Regions from separate parts of the Streptomyces sp. NPDC059398 genome, predicted to be linked through region 3. Evidence: riboswitches for the same ligand, from Rfam matches in the RefSeq annotation. Region 3 holds a riboswitch; each other region holds the start of a gene.
The links. A riboswitch is a leader RNA that binds a small molecule or an ion and turns the genes downstream of it on or off. The one in region 3 is predicted to bind cobalamin.

Region 1: another riboswitch for cobalamin. It lies ahead of ACFXBC_RS05695 (CbtB-domain containing protein); the one in region 3 lies ahead of ACFXBC_RS25760 (ribonucleoside-diphosphate reductase subunit alpha).
Region 2: another riboswitch for cobalamin. It lies ahead of ACFXBC_RS11540 (CoA-acylating methylmalonate-semialdehyde dehydrogenase); the one in region 3 lies ahead of ACFXBC_RS25760 (ribonucleoside-diphosphate reductase subunit alpha).

The regions. Positions count from the first base shown of each region.
Region 1 is NZ_JBHYWP010000009.1:73,294-76,560, forward strand. Features, by position in the region: gene ACFXBC_RS05690 (CbtA family protein) at 216-983, opposite strand; gene ACFXBC_RS05695 (CbtB-domain containing protein) at 1,030-1,254, opposite strand; adenosylcobalamin (AdoCbl) riboswitch at 1,299-1,389, opposite strand; gene ACFXBC_RS05700 (histidine phosphatase family protein) at 1,968-2,585, shown strand; gene ACFXBC_RS05705 (DUF2127 domain-containing protein) at 2,661-3,267, opposite strand, start outside.
Region 2 is NZ_JBHYWP010000023.1:51,982-55,248, reverse strand. Features, by position in the region: gene ACFXBC_RS11550 (aldo/keto reductase family oxidoreductase) at 1-259, opposite strand, end outside; gene ACFXBC_RS11545 (LysR family transcriptional regulator) at 365-1,228, shown strand; cobalamin riboswitch at 1,394-1,579, shown strand; gene ACFXBC_RS11540 (CoA-acylating methylmalonate-semialdehyde dehydrogenase) at 1,804-3,267, shown strand, end outside.
Region 3 is NZ_JBHYWP010000083.1:28,644-31,910, forward strand. Features, by position in the region: gene ACFXBC_RS25760 (ribonucleoside-diphosphate reductase subunit alpha) at 1-1,751, opposite strand, end outside; cobalamin riboswitch at 1,881-2,041, opposite strand; gene mctP (monocarboxylate uptake permease MctP) at 2,289-3,267, opposite strand, start outside.

The DNA.
Region 1 (3,267 bases), on a different contig from region 3:
TCCCCTTCTCACGCTCGGACGGGCCCGTTCTGAGGCCCCTCCGGAACTCTCTCGGGAGCCCGGTGAAGAGGGGAGGAGTCGGACGATGAACAGGTGGCCAATGAGCGGCAAGGGCTTGGCCAAGCCAGAACCTGGTGTTCGCACAGCCGGGATCCCGCCCGGACAAAGGTCCGGACGGGATCCGTGAGTAGCCGTGAAGCCCCTTGTGGGAGAGCTCAGTTGGTGGGGGCGGCCGTTGGCGCCACGGTGCCGTCCGTGTGGTGTGACGCAGCCGTCCGTGGGAGGAGATGACGCTCGGCGAGGTGGCCGAAGAGCAGGCCGAACGCGGTCCACAGCGTGAGCTGGATGGCGAGCGCCGAGAGCCGGAACTGCCAGAGCAGGGTGGCCGGGAAGTCCTTGGGCACCTCGTTGACGGCGGGCAGGAGCGCATAGGCGAGTCCGACCAGTACGAGGAAGGCGGCCCCGGCCGCTACGGTCGCGTTCCAGTTGCCCAGCCGTGGCGCGAGCCGTTTGCCGAGGAGCACGGCGGCCACCGAGAGCAGCACGCTGAGGACCATCATCAGGAAGTACAGGGCGGTGCGTTTGCCGATGGTGCCGGGGTCGCCGACGGACGGCGGGTTGGCCGGGTACTTGAGGAACGGCACGACGTACACGGTGATCAGGGCGCCGGCCGAGACCAGCATGGCTGTCGCCCGCGGGCCGAAGCCGCCGGTACGGCCGAGTGCGAAGCAGAACGCGAGAGCGGCGATACCGCCGACCGCGACGCCGAAGACGAGCACACCGGTGGCGAGTCCCGCCGTCGACTGGAGGGAGCGGCTGACCACCTCCATCTCGTGCTCATGGCTGTGCGCGTCCTCGAAGGCGATGGCCGAGTCGACCCGCGGCTCACCGAGCAGATAGGCGACCACCAGGGCCAGTACACCGGCGGCGAGGCCGGCCAGCATGCCGCGGACGAGCAGGACGCGTATCGATATGGAGTTCATGAGAGAGGTCCCCTGGACGTCAGTAGGTCAGTTGGACGTCAGTAGGTCAGTGGCAGGGGAAGCCGAGGAGATGACGTCCGTCGTGGACCCACTCGTGCACGTCGGTCCCCGAGACGACCGAGGTGGCGCCCTGCTCGGCGCCGACGAAGTACAGCAGGACGAGCATGAGGATCCCGAAGAAGACCGCCCAGGGGGCGATGGCCTTGGCCGAGAGCGGAGCGATCGCCGGAGTGGCGGGGGCGCTCGGAGTGGGGGCAAGGGAGTTTGCCATGGCAGAACCTCCTGGGGAACACGCGTCCCGGTCGTGGTGCCTGAGACGAAGGTGCTGGGTCTGACTTCCCGTAGGACGGGTTCACAGTGGCGCGACCGTGCCGGATTCTCACCGGACTTCCATTACGCCTTCGTCATGTTCACGTGGACCGTACCGTCTGCCCGACCGGCTTCGCTACGGTGCCGGTCCGGCAGAACGGCCCGTCACACCCCGCGCCCGGTACCCCGGACGCACGTGTTCTGCTTGCCCGGCCGGACGGGTGGACGGGTGGACGGCGGGACGGTGAGGGCGATGACGGTACGGGTGATGCAGTACGGATGATGCAGTACGGATGATGTCGGTCTCACCTCGCGGAGCGGGGTCCGGCTCTGTGCGAGGTCCGTATCGACGACGCGGGGCCGCCGGACGAGGCGTTCCGGCGGCTGGACGTCGCGCCGCTGACGCCGACCGGGCTGGGCGGCAGGGCCGGACGGTGGAACCCGCGCACCGGACGGTCGCCGGAGCCGTGACCAGGGGTGCGCCCCGGCGGCGGGTGCGCTCCGCTGGAGAGGGCGTGGCAGTGCGCCCGGAATCACACCCCGTGAGCCGCCTCTGCGGGAATCTTCGCTGGTCGTGACAGGCTGAAGCCCTTGTACAACATCAACACAGACGTCACGGGTGGCTCCGACAGCACATCGGCGGCCCGGTGACAGACGCGAAAAGGCAGGGCGGTCATGGGAGAGCTGATTCTCGTACGGCACGGTGAGACCAGCTGGAGCCGCACCGGGAAACACACCAGCTGGACGGATCTGCCGCTGACGGCGGCCGGCGAGGAGCAGGCCCGCAAGGTCGCACCGCTGCTGGCCCAGCGGCGCATCGCACTGACCCTCACCAGCACGCTGACCAGGGCCAGGCGGACGGCCGAGCTGGCGGGCCTCGAACCCGCACGCGCCGACGCCGACCTGCACGAGTGGGACTACGGGGCGTACGAGGGCATCACCAGCGCGGAGATCCACCAGGACCGGCCCGACTGGGACCTGTGGACCGACGGGGTGGCCGAGGGCCCGCCCGAGCACCCCGGCGAGTCCCCGCAGCAGGTTGGCGAGCGCGCCGACCGCGTCCTGCGGCGGGTCGACGTGGCGCTGCGCGACGCCGATCTGGACGGCGAGGGCGGAGACGTCGTCCTCGTCGGGCACGCCCACTTCCTGCGGGTGCTGACCGCGCGCCGGCTCGGACTGCCCGCGTCGGCCGGGGCGCTGTTCCGGCTGGACACCGCGTCCGTGAGCCGGATCGGCACCGAACACGGCCGACCCGCCCTCGCCGTGTGGAATCAGGTGCCGCTCAGCGGGTGACGGGTGACGGGTGACGGGTGACGGGTGACGGGTGGCTGGGGGTGGGGCCGGCCGGTGCCGCAGCGGTGACGGGCCTCAGCCGTTGACGTGCGCCGCCCCCGCGGTCGTCTCGACTTCCAGCAGTGAGGCGCTCTGGCGCTCCGCTTCGAAGGCCGTGTGCCCGCCCCGCAGGCCGAACAGGCGCTTGCCGAGCAGGATGTAGAGCACCGCCAGGATGTTGACCGTCAGGGTGGCGATCTTCAGCCAGCTGACCTTCTCGGTGAGCTCGTAGACCTCCAGCGGCAGGAACACCGCCGTGGCGACGACCGTCAGATACTCGGCCCAGCGCTTGGCGCGCCACAGTCCGACGCCCTCGACGATCTCGATCAGCGCGTAGACGACCAGCAGCGCGGCGACCAGCACCAGTGTGGAGTGCTTGTAACCGAAGGTCTTCTGGATGGTGCCGACCACCGGCGAGTGGTCCAGGTCGTAGTGGAAGTGACGGAACACCGGGCGCAGCACGTCCAGGTTCTCGTCGAAGAGCCGCCGCACTGCGTCCTTGCTGTTGCTGAACTTCCACACGGCCACGGCCACCAGCACGATGAACACCCCGCGCACCGCCCGCTCCACGGCGAGGAAGCGCAGGATGAACAGATCGCGCAGTACCTTGCCGCGCGGCACCAGCGGGGCGTCCCGCGCGGGG
Region 2 (3,267 bases), on a different contig from region 3:
GCAGTGACTCGGGGCAGGGGTGCAGCGCTTCACGGATCAGCTGGTTGGTGACGCGCGGTCCGTATGCGCCGGCGGTGTCGATATGGGTGATCCCGAGGGCGGCGGCCTCGCGCAGGACGGCGAGCGCGCCGTCACGGTCGGCAGGAGGGCCCATGACCCCGGGGCCGGCGAGCTGCATGGCGCCGTAGCCGAAGCGGGTGACGGTCAGATCGCCGAGGGTCCAGGTGCCACCGGGCAGGGACGCGGAAGGTCTGTTCATGGTTTCGCTCATGCCGTCGATGTTCGCTCGCGGACAGGCGGCGCATCCAATACCGACACAGCGCCCTGTCATACCCGGTAGGTATCACAGAGATACGCTGTGGCCATGGACACCCTGGAGACCCGTGAGCTGAGGTACTTCGTGGCCGTCGCAGAGGAACTGCACTTCGGCCGCGCCGCCGAGCGCCTCGGCATGGCCCAGCCACCGCTGTCCCGGGCGATCCAGCAGCTCGAACGGCGCCTCGGCGTCTCCCTGCTGGAACGCAACCGCCGCGGCGTCTCCCTGACCGGCGCCGGAGAGACGCTGCTGCACGAGGGCCGCGCAGCACTCGACGCGACCACCGCTGCCGCCCGCCGCACCCGTCGCGCCGGCGGCGCCGGCAGTCCGGGCGGCCCCCGCAACCGCCTGGTACTGGCAGTGAAGGCCGGCGCGTCCCACGAGCTGATGCGCAAGCTCCTAGACGCCTACGCGGCCGAGCCCGACGCCGCTGAGATCGAGGTACTGCCGAGCGGCACATGTGAGCAGGGAGAAATGCTGCGCGACGGCCGCGCTGATGTGGCGCTCATGCACGCGCCGTTCAATTCCCTCGCCGGGTTCGACAGCGAGGAACTGATGGCCGAGGGACAGATCGCGATCCTGCCCGCCTCACATCCCCTCGCCGCGCAGAGGACGCTGTCCCTGGCGGACGTCAGCGACATCCCCGGTCTTCCGCTCGCCCGCTGGTCCCGCCGCGGCACGTACCCACCCGGCCCGGGCCCCGAGATCCACGACCAGACGCAGCTGGCCCAGCTGATCGCCCTCGGACGCACCGTGGCCGTCTTCCCCGAGTCGGCCAGCGCCTGGCTATGGGCCGAGCACACGGCCGTGCCCCTGACCGACGCACCCCCCGTCGTCACCCACATCGCCTGGCCCGCGCACAGCCGCTCCCTCGCCCTTGCCGGACTGATCCGCACGGCCACACGGCTATGACCCGCTGACTGCCCACTACGGCCTCGGGTACGAAAGGGTCAGCCAACGCCTCAGCACGCTGCGGCGGTCCCGGCCGCGAGGTGCCCCGTACCCGCTGACCGGGAAGCAGCCGGAAACCGACGCCTGGAGCGACACAGCCGGGGCGGGGGGTGGACTTACTAGGACGTCCAACTATATCTTCGTGGCACAAGGTCCGCGGTGCAGGGAAGCCGGTGTGAATCCGGCACGGTCCCGCCACTGTGACCGGGGAGTGTGCTGCCATCCACACGCCACTGGCGATTTCAGCCGGGAAGGCGGGCGGCACGCGGGGATCCGGGAGTCAGGATACCGGCCGCGGAATGTTCCGTGTTTTCCACGAGGATGGAGCAGACACGCATGGCACCGGTCCGTACGCACACCCACGACCCTGGTGATCCGGCGGAGCGCACCCGACTCGACGCGCGCTCGTAGAACTCCGCGGCCGCGAGCCGCTGTTCGCTGTCCCACGGCAGCCCTCCCGGCAGCACGCCCGTCCGCGTGCTCCCGGCGATCTGCCGTGCCGTCCCCGGATCCCAACCTGACGAGAGCAGGCAACCATGGTCCGTGAACTCACCCATTTCATCGGCGGTAAACACACCGCCGGTACATCCGGTCTCTTCGGCGACGTGTACGACCCCAACACCGGCACCGTCCAGGCCCGGGTCCCGCTCGCGGGCCGCGCCGACACCGAGGCGGCCATCGCCGACGCGGTCACGGCGCAGCCGGAATGGGGGGAGTGGAATCCGCAGCGCCGTGCCCGGATCCTGCTGCGCTTCCTCCAACTCGTCGATGGGGAACGTGACTCCCTGGCCCGGCTGCTGTCCGCCGAGCACGGAAAGACCGTCGCCGACGCCCACGGTGATATTCAGCGCGGCCTGGAGGTGGTGGAGTTCGCCGCTGGTATTCCGCACCTGCTGAAGGGCGAGTTCACCGACAACGCGGGCACCGGCATCGATGTGCACTCGCTGCGCTCCCCGATCGGAGTGGTCGCCGGCATCACGCCGTTCAACTTCCCGGCGATGATCCCGCTGTGGAAGGCGGCGCCCGCTCTCGCCTGCGGAAACGCGTTCATCCTCAAACCGTCCGAGCGCGATCCGTCCGTGCCGCTGCGCCTGGCCGAACTGTTCCTGGAAGCAGGTCTGCCGCCCGGTGTGCTGAACGTCGTCAACGGTGCCAAGGAGGCCGTCGACACGCTGCTCGATGACCCCCGGGTCGGCGCGCTCGGCTTCGTCGGCTCCACTCCCATTGCCGCACATATCTACGCGACCGCCGCCGCTCACGGGAAGCGCGCCCAGTGCTTCGGCGGCGCCAAGAACCACATGATCGTCATGCCGGACGCCGACCTCGACCAGGCCGTCGACGCCCTCATCGGAGCCGGATACGGGTCCGCGGGTGAACGCTGCATGGCGATCTCGGTGGCCGTGCCGGTCGGGGAGGAGACCGCCGACCGGCTCGTCGCCGCACTCAAGGAGCGGATCGCCACCCTCCGTATCGGCCGCTCCGACGACCCGGAAGCCGACTTCGGCCCCCTCGTGTGCCAGGACGCCCTCGACCGGGTCCGCCGGTATGTGGACACCGGAGTGGCCGAGGGCGCCGAACTCGTCGTCGACGGGCGGCAGTTCTCCCTGCCCGGCCACGAAGGCGGCTTCTTCGCGGGGGCGTCCCTCTTCGACCGGGTCACCCCGCGGATGCGGATCTACCAGGAGGAGATCTTCGGGCCCGTGCTGTGCGTCGTACGGGCCGCCTCCTACGAGGAGGCACTGCGGCTGCCCAGCGAGCACCCCTACGGAAACGGCGTCGCGATCTTCACCAGGGACGGCGACACCGCCCGCGACTTCACCCGCCGGGTGGACACCGGCATGGTCGGCGTCAACGTCCCCATCCCGGTCCCCGTCGCCTACCACACCTTCGGCGGCTGGAAGCAGTCCGGTTTCGGCGACCTCAACCAGCACGGCCCGGACGCCATCCGCTTCTACACCCGCACCAAGACCGTCACCTCGCGCTGGCCATCGGGTGCCAGG
Region 3 (3,267 bases):
TCCCACCGCTCCGGCCAGTTCAGCTCGGTCGCGTAGTGGTCGGGGTGCAGCACACCGCGGGCCGCGCGGGTCTTCTCCCAGGCGGGCAGCGGGCCGCTCCTGTCGGCGAGGTCGCAGGACGCCTCGTAGGCGGCGAGCATGATCCGCTCGGAGATCCGGGTGGAGAGCGCCTGCGCCTCGGGTGAGTCGAAGGGCAGCCGCAGCTGGAAGAAGACGTCCTGGAGCCCCATCAGGCCCAGGCCCACCGGACGCCACTTGGCGTTGGAGCGGCCCGCCTGCTCGGTCGGGTAGAAGTTGATGTCCACGACCCGGTCGAGGAAGGTGACCGCGGTGCGGACGGTCGCGTCCAGGCGCTCCCAGTCCAGGGAGCCGCCGGAGACGAACGCGCCGACGTTGACCGAGCCCAGGTTGCAGACCGCGGTCTCGCCGTCGTCCGTCACCTCCAGGATCTCGGTGCACAGGTTCGACGAGTGGACGACCGCACCCGGTTCGGCGGTCTGGTTGGCCGTACGGTTCGACGCGTCCTTGAAGGTCATCCAGCCCTGGCCGGTCTGGGCGAGGGTGCGCATCATCCGCCCGTACAGCTCCCGCGCCGGGATGGTCTTCCTCGCCAGCCCCGCCGCCTCGGCCCTGCGGTACGCGGCGTCGAACTCCTCGCCCCACAGATCGGTCAGCTCCGGCACGTCGGCGGGCGAGAACAGCGACCAGGTGCCGTCCGAGCCAACCCGGCGCATGAACTCGTCGGGCACCCAGTGGGCCAGGTTGAGATTGTGCGTACGCCGGGCGTCCTCACCGGTGTTGTCGCGCAGCTCCAGGAACTCCTCGATGTCCGAGTGCCAGGTCTCCAGGTAGACGGCGGCGGCGCCCTTGCGCCGGCCGCCCTGGTTCACCGCGGCGACCGAGGCGTCGAGGGTCTTGAGGAAGGGGACGATGCCGTTGGAGTGTCCGTTGGTGCCGCGGATCAGCGAACCGCGGGCGCGGATGCGGGAGTACGAGAGGCCGATGCCGCCCGCGTGCTTCGAGAGCCGCGCCACCTCGTGGTAGCGCCCGTAGATCGAGTCCAGCTGGTCGAGTGGCGAGTCCAGCAGGTAGCAGGAGGACATCTGCGGGTGCCGGGTACCGGAGTTGAAGAGCGTGGGGGAGGAGGGCAGATAGTCGAGGCGGCTCATCAGCCCGTACAGCGCGGCCACTTCGGCCAGCGCGTCGGCGGATTCGTCGGCGGCGAGACCGCAGGCGACCCGGAGCATGAAGTGCTGGGGTGTCTCGATGACCTGGCGGGTGAGGGGGTGGCGCAGCAGATAGCGGCTGTAGAGGGTGCGCAGCCCGAAGTACCCGAAGCGGTCGTCGGCCCCGGGGTCGACGGTCGCGTCGAGCCGCTCCGCGTGCAGCCGGACGAAGGCGGCCGTACGGTCGGCGATCAGCCCCTCGCGGTGGCCGACGGCGACCGACGAGGAGAACGACACCGCGCCCTGGCCCGCCGCCTCGTCGGCGATGGTGCGGGTGAGCAGCCGCGCGGCGAGCCGGGAGTACGCGGGGTCCTCGGAGATGAGACCCGCGGCCGCCTCGGTGGCCAGCTCCCGCAGCTCCGCCTCGTCCGACGCCGCGTTGCGCCCGCGCAGGGCGGCAGCGGCGACCCTGCCGGGGTCGGTGTCGGTGAGATCGGCGGTGAGGTCGGTCAGGGTCCGCAGCAGTACGGTTCCCGGGGCGTCCGCCACCTGCTCGGAGACAGGTGCGGTGGGCGCGATGGTCACGGTGCGCTCTCCCTCGCTCGGCTGGGGGCCGGCGGGGGGCACGGGCGCGTACGGGCACAGCAGAGCAGCACACCGCATGGCGTCCGCAGGCCCTACCGCGAGGCCCGGACGTTTCCCATCCGGTTCGGTCGAGCCGGATGCGCCGTCGGCAGGTCCTCGGACTCCACGGTGCGCGAAAGCGCACTGATCACACCGTTGCGGGACAGTTCCGGATTCGCACCGGATTCCCCTGCGGCGACAGCGAGCATGAGCATACATGTGGGGTGCCCGCCGGAAAGCACCCCCCATATGTTGTGTCGTGGAGCCTGGGAGGGTGGCTCGTACGGCCGCTTCGCCGGGGCCGCGTGCAGGCCACCGGGACGCCTCAGAAGCGGTTCAGGGGCGCCCTGCGGGGGCTCCTGGGGGCACGGAGAAGGGCCGCCGCGCGTCTCCCCCGGAAGGGAGGCGCGACGGCCCCTGGCGGAGCGTGGCCCGTGGCGGAGCGAGGCCCCGGCGGACGCAGCCCCGGCGGACCCGGCCCCTGGCGGAGCGGCCGGCTCAGTGGCCGGCCGGTGCTCCCGCCGTGGCCGGAGGCAGCTCCACCTGGACGCCCTCGTCCCCGGCGTCCGCCGTGTAGTCCTCCGGGGAGGTCTCGTCGATCCCGGCGGGTGCCTTCACCGCGTTGAGCACGACAGTGAGCACCAGGGTCACGACCACGTTCAGTACGAACGCCGTCAGACCGATGTAGCCGATCTGTCCGATGCCCGGGATCTCCTTGGAGGAGCCGCCGAAGTGCGCCTGCGTCGGGCTCGCCACGCCGTACGCGGCGAGCGTCCCGTACACCATGCCGACCGCCCAGCCCGCGAGCAGCGCCCAGCGGTGGAACCACCGGGTGAAGAGCCCGCCGACCAGCGCCGGCATGGTCTGGAGGATCCAGATACCGCCGAGCAGCTGGAAGTTGATGGCCACCGTCGGGTCCATGGCGAGCACGAAGAGGAGCGCGCCGACCTTCACCACGAGCGAGACCAGCTTGGAGACCTTGGCCTCCTGGGCGGGGGTGGCCCCCGGCTTGATGAAGTCCTTGTAGATGTTGCGGGTGAAGAGGTTCGCCGCGGCGATGGACATGATGGCGGCGGGGACCAGCGCACCGATACCGATGGCGGCGAAGGCCACCCCCGCGAACCAGTCGGGGAACATGTTCTCGAAGAGCTGCGGGATGGCCAGCTGGCCGTTCTTCACCTTGATACCGGCGGCGATCGCCATGAAGCCGAGGAGGGCGAGCAGCCCCAGCATCAGCGAGTACAGCGGCAGGATCGCGGTGTTGCGGCGGATCACGTTACGGCTGCGCGAGGAGAGCGTCGCCGTGATCGAGTGCGGGTACATGAAGAGCGCGAGCGCGGAGCCGAGCGCCAGCGTCGCATAGCCCCACTGGCCCGCCGCGCCCGGTGCGAGCGCCCCGCGCGGCTTGCCCGTCGCCGGGCTGGTCTGCGAGAAGGCGTGACCGGCCTTGGCGAAGATGTCGTCGAAGCCGCCGAGT